Regions from separate parts of the Brevibacillus aydinogluensis genome, predicted to be linked through region 2. Evidence: predicted binding sites of a transcription regulator. Region 2 holds the regulator's gene; the other holds the start of a gene.
The links. Region 2 encodes Rex, which represses fermentation and respiration genes when NADH is low (regulators of the CRP and FNR family bind a similar motif). Its sites were predicted from a motif close to TTGTGAAATATTTCACAA; they were not measured.

Region 1 (7,961 bases), 1.2 Mb from region 2:
GATCTCGCCTGCCGATTCGGCTGCATTCAGGAATGCTTCGATGTGTCTGGCCGCCTCCGCGTCGGCAGCCGCGATCTCTGCCGCCATCTCGCGGGCCGCAGGCAGATGCTGCCGCCACTCGCTGCTCGGATACTCCAGCAGCCGCGACAGCAGGCCGCACACGCGCTGTGATGTTCCGATATCCATACGAGCCGTCTCCTCTCCAATCAAATCAAAATACGCCGCACGAGCCGGGACCGCCAGCAAAACTCAGTCCGCATCCGCCCTGCTCATGGAACAGATCGGCCACCTGTTCGCGATGCGCCGGCGGGATGACAAAACGGTCATCGTACTTGGCGATTGCCAGCAGACGATACATATCCTCGACGGTCTGCTCATCCATCCCGATTTCGCTCAGCAGTGCCGGATCAGTCGCTCTCTGGGTCTGCTGGTTCCGCATATACATGCGCATCACCGCCATCTTGCGCAAAACGTTTCGAATCACCTCGACGTCACCTGCAGTGAGCAGGTTGGCCAAATATTCAAGCGGAATCCGCATCCCGTCGATCGCCGGAAAAATATCGTATGGATCGCGTTCGCTTCCTATCCCTTCGATTCGGTTCATGATCGGGCTGAGCGGCGGCACGTACCACACCATCGGCAGCGTCCGGTATTCCGGGTGCAGCGGCAGTGCGATGCCCCAGTCCATGACCATTTTATAGATCGGCGATCTTTGCGCCGCCAAAATCCAATCTTCCGGGATGCCTGCCCTCCGCGCTTCCCTGATCACATCCGGGTCGTGCGGATCGAGGAAAATGCCCAACTGGGATTTGTAGAGATTTTTTTCATCCGCCACCGACGCGGCTTCCTTCACTTTGTCCGCGTCGTAGAACATCAAGCCGAGATAGCGGATGCGGCCGACGCAGGTTTCCGAGCAGATCGTCGGCATCCCGGCCTCAATCCGCGGGAAGCACAGCGTGCATTTTTCCGCCTTGTTCGTCTGCCAGTTGAAGTACACCTTTTTGTACGGGCAGCTCGATACGCAGAACCGCCACGCTCTGCAGGCATTCTGGTCGACGAGAACGATGCCGTCCTCCTCCCGCTTGTACATCGCCCCGGACGGGCAGGACGAGACGCAGGCCGGATTGATGCAGTGCTCGCAGATTCGCGGCAGGTACATCATGAACACCTGCTCGAACTCCATGAGGATCGATTCCTCGATCCCCCGCAGATTTGGGTCCTCTCGTCCTGTCTCATTCACTCCGGCCAGGTCATCCTCCCAGTTTGGTCCCCATGTCAAATCCATATATTTCCCGGTCACTTTCGATTTCGCCCTGGCCACCGGTTGATGCTTTTGTTCGGGACTGGCGGTCAATTTTTCGTAATCATAGGTCCACGGCTCGAAATAGTCGTCCAGGGTCGGCTGGTCGGGGTTGTGAAAAATGTTCAGCAGTCGCGCTGCCCGTGTTCCCGATTTCAGTTCCAGCTTGCCGTTCTTCAATTCCCATCCGCCGTTGTACCGTTCCTGATCTTCCCACTGTTTGGGATATCCGATGCCCGGCTTCGTCTCCACGTTGTTCCAGTACATGTATTCTGCCCCGGAGCGGTTTGTCCACGTGTTTTTGCACGTGACGCTGCACGTGTGGCAGCCGATGCATTTGTCCAGATTCATCACCATGCCGACCTGCGCTTTAATGTTCAAGCCAATCCACCTCCTGCAATTTCCGGATGATGACGTTCAAATCCCGTTGGTTGCCTGTTGGTCCGTAATAGTTGAACCCGTAACTGAGTTGGGCGTAACCGCCGATCATATGCGTCGGCTTGACATGGACGCGGGTCGGGCTGTTGTGCGTACCGCCGCGGGTCTCTGTAATCGGCGTTCCCGGAACGTGGATATGGCGGTCCTGAGCATGGTACATGAACGCCATCCCGCGTGGAATGCGATGTGTCACGACGGCGCGGGCCACGACGACGCCGTTGCGGTTGAAGCATTCGATCCAGTCGTTGTCGGCGATCTGCGTTTCGGTCGCATCCTCGTGGTTCAACCAGATCGTCGGCCCCCCGCGGAACAGCGTCAGCATCGGCAGCGCGTCGTAGTACATGCTGTGAACAGACCATTTGTTATGCGGCGTCAGGTAGTTCAGGACAATTTCCTTGCCGTCCTTGACCGGCCGCTTGCTGTTTGGATGAAACGGCGCATGTTTGAGGGTCGGCTTGAATGTCGCCAATGTCTCGCCGAATTCGCGCAGCATTTCATGGTCGATGTAAAACTGCTGTCTCCCGGTTAACGTTCGCCACGGAATAAGCCGCTCCACATTGGTGGTGAACGGCGAATAGCGGCGTCCGCCTTTTTCCGAACCGCTGAACGCGGGGGAGGTGATGACCGTTTTCGGCCTTGCGGTGATCTCCTCAAACGTGAAACATTCTTCCTCCCGTTCTTCCGCCAAATCTTTCAGGTGCAGCGCCGTTTTCTTCTCCAGCGCTTCCCATGCCTTGACCGCCATTTTTCCGTTTGCGGTCGAAGAAAGCGTGAGAATGGCCTCGGCCACATTCCGGTCCGTACTCAAATCGGGACATCCCGTCGCAACCCCGTTTCCTCTCCGGACGCCAAGCACGCGCTTTAATCGGTCGTATTCGTCCGACGCGGACCAGACAATGCCTTTTATGCCAAACGGTTTGTTTTCTACCAGCGGGCCGAGGGAGATCATTTTTTCGTACACGGACGCATAATCCCGCTCGACGACGTGAACGTGCGGCATCGTTTTCCCCGGAACCGGCTCGCATTGTCCCTTGCTCCAATCACGCACGAGCCCGTACGGCTGCGCCAGTTCATCCGGCGAATCGTGAAGGAGCGGCGTGGTGACGATATCGTTTTGCGGCCCGTCGAACTGCCGGGCGGCCATCGTCGAAAAAGCGCGCGCCAGTTCCTTGAACGTCTCCCAGTCCGAACGCGATTCCCATTGGGGGGACACGGCCGGATTGAACGGATGAATAAACGGATGCATGTCGGTGCTGCTCAAATCGCTCTTCTCATACCAGGTCGCGGCAGGCAGCACGATGTCCGAATACAGCGCCGTGCCAGCCATCCGGAAATCAAGGTTGACGAGCAAATCCAGTTTGCCTTCCGGCGCATTCTCCTTCCACTCGATTTCCTGGGGACGCAGCCCGATGTTGTCCTCGTTCAGCAGCCCGTTTGAGGTGCCCAGCAAATGTTTGAGAAAATATTCGTGCCCTTTGCCGGAACTGGAAATCAGGTTGGCTCTCCATACAAACAGGACACGCGGAAAATTAGCCGGGTCATCCGGATTCTCGATGGAAAACTTCAAGGTTCGATTTTTCAGCTGTTCGGCGACATAAGCGGCGATCTCTTCCCTGGTGCGGGCACCCGCTCGCTCTGCATCCCGGTACAGTTCCAGCGAATTGCGGCTGAACTGGGGATAGGATGGCAGCCAACCAAGCCTTACTGCCAGCACGTTATAGTCGGCGCTGTGCTCGTATCTGGCTTTCCCCGCCAGCGGTGACACCAGACTCTCGATCTGAGTATCTTCATAGCGCCATTGGTCGGTCGCGAAGTAGAAAAAGGACGTCCCGTTTTGCAGACGCGGCGGCAAGGACCAGTCCCTGGCAAAGGCGATCGTCTGCCAGCCTTCCGCGGGGCGCAGCTTCTCCTGGCCGACGTAGTGCGCCCAGCCACCGCCGTTGACGCCCTGACAGCCGGTCATCAGCACGAGGTTGATAATCGCCCGGTAGATGACGTCGGAATTGTACCAATGGTTAATCCCGGCGCCCAAAATAATCATCGACCGTCCCTTCGTCTCCACCGCGTTTTGCGCAAACTCGCGGGCGATTTGCACGACAGTATGGCGGTCCACGCCCGTAATTTTCTCCTGCCAGGCCGGCGTGAACGGTTGGTCGTCATCGTAGCTCTTCGGGCACGAGTCCCCCAGGTTCCGGTCGATCCCGTACTTGGCCAGCACGAGGTCGCAGACGGACGTCACGAACAGCGTTTTGCCGCCCTGTTCAATCCGCTTGACCGGTACGGCTCGCTCCATCACGTGCCGGCCGTCGTCGTCAAAATACGGGAGCTGAATCGTCAGCACTTCATCATGGACACCCAGCAGGGAAATGCGCGGGTCGATCGCGGTTCCGTTCGCGTCTTCCATGCGTAAATTCCATCGGCCCTCTTCGCCCCAGCGGAAACCGAGGCTGCCGTTGGGAACGGCGAAAGACCCGCTGTTGTCGTCGTACACCACCGTTTTCCATTGAACGTTGTTTCCCGCAGCTCCCAGGTCCTCCGCCAGCAGGAAACGGTCGGCCGTATACGCGCCGTTGTTTTCCGTAAGCAGCACCAGGTTGGGGAAATCCGTATATTGTTTGGCATACTGCAGAAAATAATCAGTCTGATTCTCGACATAAAATTCCTTCAGGATCACGTGCCCCATCGCCATAGCGAGCGCACCGTCCGTCCCGGGCTTGACCGACATCCACGTATCGGCCAATTTGACGAACTCCGCATAATCGGGACTGATGGAGACGACTTTCGTGCCGCGATAGCGGGCCTCAGCAAGAAAATGGGCGTCCGGCGTCCGGGTCATCGGCAGATTGGACCCCCATACGAGAATATAGCCGGAATTGAACCAATCGCTGCTTTCTGGAACATCCGTCTGATCTCCCCAAATTTGCGGCGATGCCGGCGGCAAATCGGCGTACCAGTCGTAGAAGCTGAGCAGCGGTGCACCTATGAGCGAAAGGAAGCGGGAGCCAGCCGCATAGCTGACCATGGACATCGCCGGAATCGGCGAAAACCCGATGATCCGATCCGGTCCGTACTTTTTGATCGTATGGATCATCGACGCCGAGATGATTTCCGTCACCTCATCCCAGGAGACGCGGACAAACCCGCCTTTTCCGCGGGCCGATTTATAGCGCTTCGCCTTCTTTGGATCTTCCACAATGCTGGCCCATGCCCGCACCGGGTCTTTCTCTTTGTTTTTCGCTTGTTTCCACAAGTCGAGGAGCGCGCCTCGTATGTAGGGGTACTTGACGCGCAGCGGGCTGTACAAATACCAGGAGAAGCTGGCTCCCCTCGGACATCCGCGCGGTTCAAAATCCGGCATGTCCGGACCGGTCGAGGGATAGTCCGTATGTTGCGTTTCCCACGTGACAATGCCGTCTTTGACGAATATTTGCCAGCTGCAGGAACCGGTGCAATTCACGCCATGGGTCGAACGTACGACCTTGTCGTGCTGCCACCGCCTGCGGTACATATCTTCCCAGTCCCGGTTCTCGGGGGACATTTCACTCCAGCCTTCGGAATATTGTTCCCGTTTGGAGAAGTATCTCAGTTTCTGAAACAATGGCGTTTTCTTGCCCATGATATACCTCCCTTGTTGTAGGTGCGGCGCTATGCTTTGTTCATCCCGTTGCTTCTCAATGTAGCATTCCATGTTCACTTTTCATGTGAAAAAAATCACAATATCACCGCGTTGGACGCCCGATAAACACCAGGTTTCAAAAAATCGACAAAAAGCGGACTCCTCCGTACGAAGAAGTCCGCTTTTTCCCCAGCTACGTTCATCCGCCGATTTGCGGCATACACCGGGCGGTTGGCGTATGCGCCGTCATTTTCATGCCTCATTTCTGCCCGTTGTTCCATTGATCAAGCATCTGGCTCATTTTTCTTTTCGCTTCGGCAACGACTGTTTCAATGTCCTGGCGGGACGGTTGATCCAGATGGATCCCCGCCAATACAGCGACGGTGCGGCCAAGTGTGCGGCATGCCGTCTCTGCCAGTTCGGCAGCGAGCGGTCCTTCCCGATGGCCGGGCAGAGCCAACACCTCAACTTGTACGTCCTGATCATTGGTGACGTATGCTGTTGCTGACGCCCCGATGTGGGCCGTCCCCCCGGTAACCAGGAAGACCACGTCCCTTCCCATCATGAACGGGCGAATCTCTACCATCTCAAAATGAATTGATTTATCCATAAAGCTCGACGCCTCTTCTCTTTCAGTCCTGACCTGTCCTGCACTCATCATAATAACACCGCAGTTCCGCATCACGAATGATCTTGGTCACACGCTGAAAAAAGGTTGCAGATATGTGACCAAGATCACAATAGCGGCACCTCCCTTTTTTTATGATGAAAAACGTAAAGCAAACCAGCACGTACGGGGGAATACTGAGTTGGGTATTTTGGACGAAATTTCCTCATCATGTGGTCTTGCTATGTCCTTTCGTGTTATGCTGTTCACACCACATGCGGCTCCGTTTATATATGGTGAATCGGGATTATCGAAACAGGAGGGAACCACCGATGATAAAAGCGGATCTCGCAGGGAGCATTCGGAATACGTCCTGCTTTTCAGAGGGGAATTTTGCCAAACTGAAGGAAATCATGTGCGACAACCATTTTCCTGCGGGATCGCATTTATTTTGGGAAGGGGACCCGGCGGACAAACTGTACTTTCTCCATAAAGGAAGGGTGCGCATTACCAAAGCGACTGATGACGGCAAACACTTGGTCATTTACACGCATCAGGCAGGAGATCTCTTCGGCCAAGTGGACCCTTTTCGCGAATCTGTTCATTTTTTTGGTGCGGAAATTCTTGAGGATGCTGCTGTCGGAATCATCCAGCAACAAGATCTGGAAGCGTTGCTGCTGCAGCATGGCGATCTGGCCGTAGAGTTCATGAAGTGGATCGGACTGATGAATCGGTTGACGCAATCCAAATTGCGCGATTTGATGTTGTTCGGCAAACTGGGAATTCTGTGTTCGCTGCTTATTCGTTTGGGGAATACATATGGAATCGAACAAGGCGGGCGCATCTTCATTTCCAAAAAGTTGACCAATTCGGAGTTGGCGGATATGATCGGCACGACACGGGAAAGCGTGAACCGCATCCTCGGGGATTTGAAAAAAGCGGGTGTCATTTCTTACGAAGATGGACATATTGTCATCCAGGACTTGGATTACCTGCGTGATACGTGCCAGTGTGAAAACTGCCCGAAGGAAATTTGCCGGGTCTAAAGACATTGCCATTTTACAACACAATTCACGAAAGAAGGCTGACTGTTGACCATGCTGACTGTGTGCGAGTTGATTGCCGGATGAACGCAGCGAACCGATCAACTATAAGGTTAAAACGCATTTACGAACCGCCCTCTCCGGAAGACGGCGTACGCATTCTGGTCGACCGGCTCTGGCCGCGCGGCATTTCAAAAGAGCAGGCGTCCCTCGATGAATGGATGAAAGAAATCGCTCCGAGTCCCGAATTGCGCAAGTGGTTCTGTCATCAACCGGAGCGATTTGCGGAATTTACGCGAAGATACGAACTGGAATTGTCAGAAGATCCGACCCGGTGCAGACTCGTCGATCGGATATGGGAACTCGCGTCTGAAAAAAACGTCACGCTTGTTTATGCCGCAAAAGATCCCGTCCACAACCACGCCATTGTTCTGCAGCAATGGCTGAACCGCCGCTTACATTCGGATGGGTGATACCAACAGTGCTGAACCGACTTCCTTATGGCTGCATGTGGAATGCACTCCCGGATGGCACTTGCCCTGCTTTGTCAAATGGAATCACGGCAAACCGCACGGCTGAGTTCTGCTTTTTCTTCCGCGTTCAACATGTTTTCCGCCATGGGAAACAGCACGTTTTCTTCTTTCATGAAATGATCGGTTAAGACGGCATGGGCCTGAAGCGCATAGGAAGCAATCTCTTTCGCCCGTCCGGCATCCGCCGTCCCCTCCAACTGTTCCACGGCCTCCAGGAATTTCTTCAAGTTTTGTTTGGCCAACTCGTGTTCATATTCCATCACGGCGATTGGCCCCATCTGTCTGCCAATATATTTTGCCATGAGGGGAAAGAGCGCACCTTCTTCCCGTTCCGAATGAGGGTCGAGTTCTCTCACAAAGGCTTCCACTTTTTGTTTCAGCGCTGCAAGCTGAGCGGTCCAGTCCGTTGTTTCCTGATCCGCGC
Region 2 (7,961 bases):
GCGGGAGATGGCCAGCCTCTATGAATCGTTGGGCAACTATCACCGCGCCCAGGTGTGCTACCACTTTTTGGTAGAGCGATTTCCTCGCGAAGGGTGGGCGTGGCACGGATTGGCCTGGAACACCTGGTTAATCGCCGGCACGCGGCGGGCGCTGACCCTGATGAAAAAAGCGATCAGCCTAGCGCCGGACAATCCCGACTTTACCTTCAGCTACGGCTGGATGCTGCTGTTTGACGGCCGGGTGGACGACGCGCTGGCGACGTTTCGCTCGATCCTAAGCAACCAGCGGGATCACCGGCTGGCCCAGTCCGGACTGATCACCGCATACGAGCGGCTGGGGGACACGCTGACAGCCAAGCGATTGGCCGCGCCGTTTACCGAGGACGGTGATCCGTATATTCGTTCGCTCGGGTATTACCATCTCGGCCGGATTGCCGTTGCGGAGGAGAATTGGCGGCTGGCGGAGCACTATTTTCGACGGGTGCTTCCCCACAGCGGCCACTTTCAGGAAATTCCGCTCTACCTGCAGTTGTGCGCCGCCAAACTTGGGGGACCGACGGTCGCCAGCGAGCTTTTGCAGCCGGAGACAGTGACCGGAGCAGGAATATGTACGGACGCTGCCGAATGCTAGGGAAGCGGACGCCCTACTGTCCGCGCACGTACGAGGTGACAAGAGATTGAATCGTTTTATCGTCGTAGACTTTGAGACAACGGGAAGCCACCCGCGGCAGGGGGACAGCATCATCCAGATTGGCGCCGTCGCCATCGACGACGGGCAGATTACGGAGAGCTACTCCACCCTGATCAATCCCGGGCAGCCGATCCCGCCGTTTATTACGCAGTTGACCGGCATCACAGACGACATGGTGGCAGATGCCCCCTCGCTGGAGGAAGCGCTCCCCAGGTTCCTGCGCATGCTGGAGGGGCGGGCTTTTGTCGCTCACAATGCCGCATTTGACCTGCAATTTTTGCAAGAAGCCCTGCTGAGCCAGGGCTATTATACGTTTGACGGATATGTGCTGGACACGGTGGAATTGTCCCGCTTTTTGATGCCGATGCAAAACAGCTACCGCCTGGGGGAATTGGCCGATGACCTGCAGATCGAACACGACCGTCCGCATCAGGCGGACAGCGACGCGTTGGCGACGGCCAGGCTGTTTTTGCATCTGTTGGACATCCTGCGCCAACTTCCGTTGGTGACGGTGCAGCGGCTGCAAATGCTCGTTTCGTCGTTTCGCACTGACATCGACGTGCTGCTGCGCCACATTGAGATGGAAAAGCTGGCGGAGGTGCCGCTTTTGGATGAATCCGGCACCAGGGCAGACGAGTCAAAGCTGTGGGACGTGTACCGCCAGCTTGCCCTGCGCAAACGGGACGGACGTGCCAAGGCGCCGCTTGCCCGGTCCGACTCGCCGACAAAACCGTTTGCCGAGTTGCTGGAGCAGATGCTGGATGAACAGGCGGCGCTGGGGCGCAACCTGCCTGGCTATCAGCGGCGAGAAGCGCAGGAAGCGATGATGCGCGCGATCCATGACGCGATGAGCGATGGTGCCCATCTGCTGGTGGAAGCGGGGACCGGGACCGGCAAATCGCTCGCCTACCTGCTGCCCAGCATCGTGTGGGCCAAACAGAATCGTGAACCCGTGGTGATCAGCACGCACACCATCCACCTGCAGGAGCAGTTGTTTCATAAGGACATCCCTGCACTGAAACAATCGCTGCCGTTTGACTTTGAGGCGGCCACGCTGAAGGGGCGGGGCAATTATCTCTGCTTGCGCAAGTTTGAACAAAGCCTGGAGGAACCCGTGGAGGGAAACAGTCAGGAACTGCGCCTGGTTAAAGGGCAAATGCTCATCTGGCTGACCCAGACGGAAACGGGCGATGTGGAAGAGCTGAGCCTGCCCGCCACCGGACAGTTGTACTGGCAGCAGGTGAACAGCGATGCCGCTTCCTGCCTGCACAGAAACTGCCCGTGGTTCAGCCGCTGCTACTATTTCCAGGCCCGGGAGCGGGCGCGGGACGCGGACATCCTGATCGTCAACCACGCGCTTTTAATCAGCGATTTGCAGGCAGACAGCCGGATCCTGCCGCCGTATGAGACGGCAGTAATCGACGAGGCGCACCATCTGGAAGAGATCGCTACCGCTCATCTCGGCAAGCAGTTGTCCACAGCAGGAATGATGTTCCTCCTGGATCGGGCGGCAACGGAAGAAGGCAGCCTTGTGCGCCGCTTCACCGCCGAACTGCTGGATTGGCAGGCGGATGAGGGGGGCAGAGTCGCGGAGATCCTGGAAGAGATGGACGGGCTGTTCCCCGCGCTGCGCGAAAAGGCGTTGCAGTTGACTCAGCTGCTGTACAAATGGGCGGCGGATCGGGGAGAGGAGACGACCGATACCGGGCATGAAACCGTGCGGTACCGCAAGGAGTCGTTTTCCGGCCGACACGAGCGGATTCGCAGAGCGGCGCGCCGGGTGATCGATGCCCTCACGTCGTACACCGCTTTGATCGACCGCCTGCTTGCGTGCATCCCCGCCGACGAAAAACCGCCGTATGAGCTGCGCAGCCTCAGGACGGACGTGTCAGGCCTGGTGGACGAACTTCAGGAAGCGGCCGAACTGCTTCACTTTTTTGCTGGAACCGGACACGGCGTACGTCTGCTGGATGGAAGTGGAGGCCCGCACTCCGCGCAAGCACGTCTATTTGCACGCCGCACCGCTAAACGTCGCCGATGTGCTTGCCCATCCGCTGTTTGCCGCAAAACGCAGTCTGATTCTCACCTCGGCCACCTTGACGGTGAAGAACAGCTTTACCTACATGATCGAGCGGTTTGGCCTGGACCGGCTGCCGGAGGAGAAGGTCCGCACCCTGACCCTGCCCTCCCCGTTTGCCTATGAGGAACAGGGACTGCTGTTCATCCCTTCTGATTTTCCCACCCCGGGAAAAGAAAGCGACGAACACTACCTGGAAGCAGTCGTGCAGGGCTGCCTGGACGTGATCCGCGCCGCCGGTGGTCGAACACTGATCCTGTTTACGTCTCACTCGATGATCCGCCAGGTATACCAGATGATGAAGGAGCAGTTGACGGACGAGCCATACACCCTGCTTGGCCACGGCATTGACAGCAGCAACCGCAGCAAGCTGGTCCGGCTGTTCCAACAGCTGGAACATAGCGTGCTGCTGGGGACCAGCAGCTTTTGGGAAGGCGTGGACATCCCCGGCGAAGCGCTCAGCTGCCTGGTCATCGTGCGGCTTCCCTTTACGCCGCCCAACCACCCTGTATATCAGGGGAGAGCGGAGCAGTTGAAAGCAGTCGGGAAAAACGCCTTCATGTCGCTGGCTCTGCCGCAGGCGGTGATCCAGTTCAAACAGGGCGTCGGCCGGCTGATCCGGCATCATTTGGATCGCGGCGTCGTGGTCGTGTTTGACGCACGCATCATCGAGTCACGCTACGGCCGGGCGTTTTTGCAATCCCTGCCGCCGTTTCAGGTGCAGACGGGCACCTGGCCGGAGCTCCGTGAACGGATCGGTCCGTTTCTGGCCCAAGAGACCGGCACATAACGAAAGGCGTTGAGCGCCGGTCTGCATGCAATCCTGGCGAGGCTCATAAAATGAAGCAATAGTCTCGCAGGGATTTAGGTGATAGAATAAATGCTGGGGATTACGCGTAAGGCTTGTTGGCTGCTGCTGTGCGTCGTGCTGTTCGCCGGCTGTTCGATCGACAGTCATTTGCAGAACGCGGTGAAGGTGGAGGACCCCTACGCCAGCGACGACGAACGCGAATTTGTCGGGCTGGTGATCCACTTTCTCGCCCTGCCGCATGGCGAGAGCACGCTGATCCGACTGCCAAGCGGAAAGACCATGCTGGTCGACACGGGAAGCGCGGAAGACTGGCCCGTCTTGTTTGGCTTGTTGTCCGAGCAAAAACTGACGCGGCTGGACTACGTCGTCGTGACCAACGATCAGCCGGAACAAGCGGGAGGCTTTGCCTTTCTCAGCGACCGGCTGCTGGTGGATACGGTCATTCTGCCCCGTCTGATCGAGCCGTCGATTCGCGGGTTTGTCCCGCTCAAAGGGGACAAGAAGCTGTTGCCCGTCGCGGACGGCGACGCGATCGAGACTGGACAACGACGTGGTGTTGGACGTGCTTCATCCCAGCGAACCGCTGTTTTTGTCTCCGCAGGACAATTCCCTGGTATTCCGGCTGCGACACGGCCAGCTTCGCTTTCTCTTCGCCAGCGCCATCAATGAAAAGGCGGAAGAGCGCCTATTGGAGCAGTACGGCGGGCAGTTGAAGGCGGAAGTGCTGAAGGTGGCCGACCAGGGGAGAAATCAGGCCTCTTCCCAGCCGTTTCTCTCCAAGGTGGACCCGCAGGTGGCAGTCATTCTGACCGGCAAGTCCCGAAACGAGCTGAAAGACAGCCAGGAGGAAGTGCTGGAACGACTGGGCGAATCATGGGCGGAGACCTTCATCACCAGCCAGCACGGCACGATCACGATTCTGTCCAACGGCCGCGATTACCGTGTCGTCAAGCGAAAAACGTAAGGAGGGAGGACCGTACGGTGGCCAAAAGTGAAAAAATTTCAGAAGCGGTTGTTCGCCGTTTGCCGATCTATCTGCGCTATTTGAGCTATCTGCAGCAAGTGGGCGTGACGACGGTATCCTCCCAGCAGATGGGCAAAAATCTGGACATCAACCCCGCCCAAATCCGCAAAGATTTAGCCGCGTTCGGCGATTTCGGCAAAAAAGGCATCGGCTATGACGTCAACTACCTGGTGGAAAAAATCCGCCAGATTCTCAAACTGGATCAGGAAATCCGCGTCGCGCTCGTCGGCGCCGGCCATCTCGGCCATGCCATCAGCAATTACAATGCGTTCCTGAAGGATCAGATACGGATCGCGGCGATTTTTGACAGCGATCCGGCCAAGCAGGGCAAGCAGATCGCAGGGATCACGATCCAGCCGTTGGAAGAGCTGAAAGAGACGGTGAAGGAGCGTCACATTCGCCTGGCGATCATTACGGTCCCGGCTGCCGCCGCACAATCAGTGGCCGATCTCTTGATCGAGGCGGGGATCGAAGGCATTCTCAACTTCGCGCCGACGACCATTCGGACGGAGAAAGAGGTGCGCATCCACTATGCGGATGTGACGTCCAGTCTGCAAAGCCTGGCTTATTATCTAACGTAAGAACGGAGTGGTACGATGAAACAGACGATCTTGACTCACGCCACCGTGATCACCGTAAACGAACAGAACGAAGTGATTCATGATGGGGCCGTCGCGTTTGCCGGCAGCACGATTACGTACGTTGGGCCGACGCCTGAGGATGTGTCCGGCTACGACGAGGTGATCGACCTGAAGGGCAACTACGTCCTGCCGGGCCTGATCAACACGCACGGCCATGCGGGCATGTCGCTGTTGCGCGGATACTCAGACGATCTGCCGCTGCAGCAGTGGCTCGAAGACAAAATGTGGCCGCTGGAAGCGCAGTTTACCGGCGACCATGTGAAATGGGGCACATACCTGTCGCTGATTGAAATGATTCGCACGGGGACGACAACGTTTGTCGACATGTACGACCACATGGACGAAGTGGCGAAAGCTGTGGAAGCAACCGGGATGCGCGCCCGGCTGTGCCGCGGCATGATCGGCCTCTGCTCGGAGGAAGAGCGGGCGGCAAAACTTGAGGAGGCCACCGATTTTGCCAAAAACTGGCACAATCAGGCGGACGGCCGCATCACCACGATGCTTGCACCCCATGCGCCTTACACCTGCCCGCCGGAATTTATCATGCAAATTGTGGAACGGGCAGAAGAGCTTGCTTTGCCGATTCACATCCACATGTCGGAAACGAAGTGGGAAGTGGGGCAAAACGAGCAGGATTATGGCCTTCGTCCGGTCGCCCACCTGGAAAAACTGGGCGTGTTCCGCCGTCCGACGCTGGTAGCTCATGCCGTCCATTTGACGGATGAAGAAATAGATGTATTGGCAAACTATCAGGTGAAAGTCTCCCACAATGTGGTGAGCAACCTGAAGCTGGCCAGCGGCGTGGCGCCGGTTCCCAAAATGTTGGCGAAGGGGATCAGCGTTTCGCTGGGTACAGACAGCACCGCCAGCAACAACAACCTGAACCTGTTTGAAGAGTTGAAGCTGGCTGCTATTCTGCACAAGGGAGTGAGCTACGATCCCGTTGCCGTTCCGGCGGAAGAAGCGCTGCGCATGGCTACCCGCTACGGGGCGGATGGCGTGTTCCAGCCGGATGCGCTGGGGTCGATTGAGACTGGCAAGCAGGCCGACCTGATCGTCCTGGACAGCCATCAGGCCCATTTCCATCCCGCTCACAACCCGGTCTCCCACGTGGTGTATGCGGCCAATGGCCGGGACGTGACCGACACGATCGTGGCCGGCCGGTTCCTGATGCGCAACCGCGAGCTGTTGACTGTGGACGAGGAGCGCGTGATTTTTGAAGCAAACCGCGTGTTCCAAACGCTGAAACGGTAAAAGTCTCCTGTCAGGGCAAGTGACAGGAGAAGGGGAGCGTAGGTGTAGGTAAGGGAAGTTTTGTTTGGACGCCATGCCACGCTCATTTTTTCCACACGTCCGTAAGCGGGGCGTGGCGGAACTTAAGTGTGGGCGAGTGGGTCAAGGTTCTCAGCGGCGACGACAACGCTGCCCAGGAGACGCGGTATTCCTGGAGCAGATACCCTAGCACGTCAGGAGATGTCGTTCGTTGCGACGGTTTCACGCGCTCACCTCCTCGGGGTGTATCTGTAGTATGACCGGGACGACCGGGGGTATGTTTAGCAAGTTTTCCGTAGCGTTCTAAAACCTTCCCGCCGCACATAGGGTAAGGAAAAACGGGACAGGAGGGGAAGGACATGTACGTCCGGCCCAAGCAGCTCTGGTGGCTGATCCCTGTTTTTCTCGGCCTGTTTTTCCTTGGCGTGTCGCTGGGGGCACTGCACAACCGGCACGCCGGGAAGGTGACCATCATGGCGGAGGCGGAACGTGCGGAAGCGGATCGGACGGTCGTGGCCGCTCTCTTGGACCAGCTCACCGGGCAACAGGAGCGGCCGTTTGAAGTATTGCTCAAAGATCACGTCCTGAGCGGACGCTACCAGGGACAGCAGTTTCAAGTAAGCGGGGAGTTTGACGGTCACCACATGGAACTTAGGCGAAGCGGACAGGATGTCAGCGTGAGCGTGGACGGCCAGGTGCAGGACCACACAGCGCTGCCCTATGCCCTGTTTACGCCCCACGAGCATGCGGCACTGCTGAAAGCTCACCTGCGCTCGGTCACGCCGCTGGCCGTGTCGGACCCCTCCAACCGGGCGTGGCAGGGGTACCGCTTGTCCATCCCGGCTGAAGAGGTCAGCTCGCTTTTGGCGACGTGGCTGGGACCGTCATTTCCCATCCAGGAGGCGGAAATGGCCCGCCAGATTTCCGTCGATTACCATGTGTGGTACGATGGTGCGACACGGGAATTGCGGCAGTTGGACGTACTGCTGCAAATGAAGACGCCGGCCGGCACGAAGCAGGACCAGCTTCGCTTCCGGCTGTAACGTATGGAGGATAAAGGGGATTGTCATTGTGTTGGTACGAATCATAATAGGGGCTGTAGCCGTTTGTCTGGTGGTCACCCTGGGTGCCGCCTATCACTTGACGTCCACGGTCGTGGGCAAACGGCACGACTTCGAAGACCAGGTGCGGCAGTGGGTACAGGAACGGACGACGATCACCGAGATCGATGTGATTGACGAGTACCGCAGCAAAGAGTCCTACGCCGTCGTGCTGGGCAAAAACAAGGTCGGAACACCGGTGGTCGCATGGTTGACCGCCGACAAGGCCGTGTTTGACACGATGGACAGGGCGGTCAGCCGGGAAAGTGTCGAAGAGGCAGTCAGAAAAGGCTTTCCCGATGCGCGTGTGCTGCACATCGTCCCGGGGCTGGACGAAAACAGCCG

Region 1: Q7F15_RS16510 (nitrate reductase subunit alpha) is a predicted target of Rex. The motif match lies at 5,438-5,455, and genes of this name have one in related genera.

Annotation. Positions count from the first base shown of each region.
Region 1 is NZ_OY569118.1:3,351,112-3,359,072, forward strand. It holds gene narJ (nitrate reductase molybdenum cofactor assembly chaperone) at 1-186, opposite strand, end outside; gene narH (nitrate reductase subunit beta) at 212-1,681, opposite strand; gene Q7F15_RS16510 (nitrate reductase subunit alpha) at 1,671-5,357, opposite strand; gene lpdD (prenylated flavin chaperone LpdD) at 5,614-5,964, opposite strand; gene Q7F15_RS16520 (Crp/Fnr family transcriptional regulator) at 6,294-7,007, shown strand; gene Q7F15_RS16525 (DUF488 domain-containing protein) at 7,088-7,477, shown strand; gene Q7F15_RS16530 (hemerythrin domain-containing protein) at 7,552-7,961, opposite strand, start outside.
Region 2 is NZ_OY569118.1:2,194,667-2,202,627, reverse strand. It holds gene Q7F15_RS10740 (tetratricopeptide repeat protein) at 1-631, shown strand, start outside; partial or broken gene dinG (ATP-dependent DNA helicase DinG) at 678-3,558, shown strand; gene Q7F15_RS10725 (ComEC/Rec2 family competence protein) at 3,649-4,248, shown strand; gene Q7F15_RS10720 (ComEC/Rec2 family competence protein) at 4,142-4,543, shown strand; gene Q7F15_RS10715 (redox-sensing transcriptional repressor Rex) at 4,561-5,184, shown strand; gene Q7F15_RS10710 (amidohydrolase) at 5,200-6,498, shown strand; gene Q7F15_RS10705 (hypothetical protein) at 6,581-6,742, opposite strand; gene Q7F15_RS10700 (hypothetical protein) at 6,876-7,559, shown strand; gene Q7F15_RS10695 (cell wall elongation regulator TseB-like domain-containing protein) at 7,588-7,961, shown strand, end outside.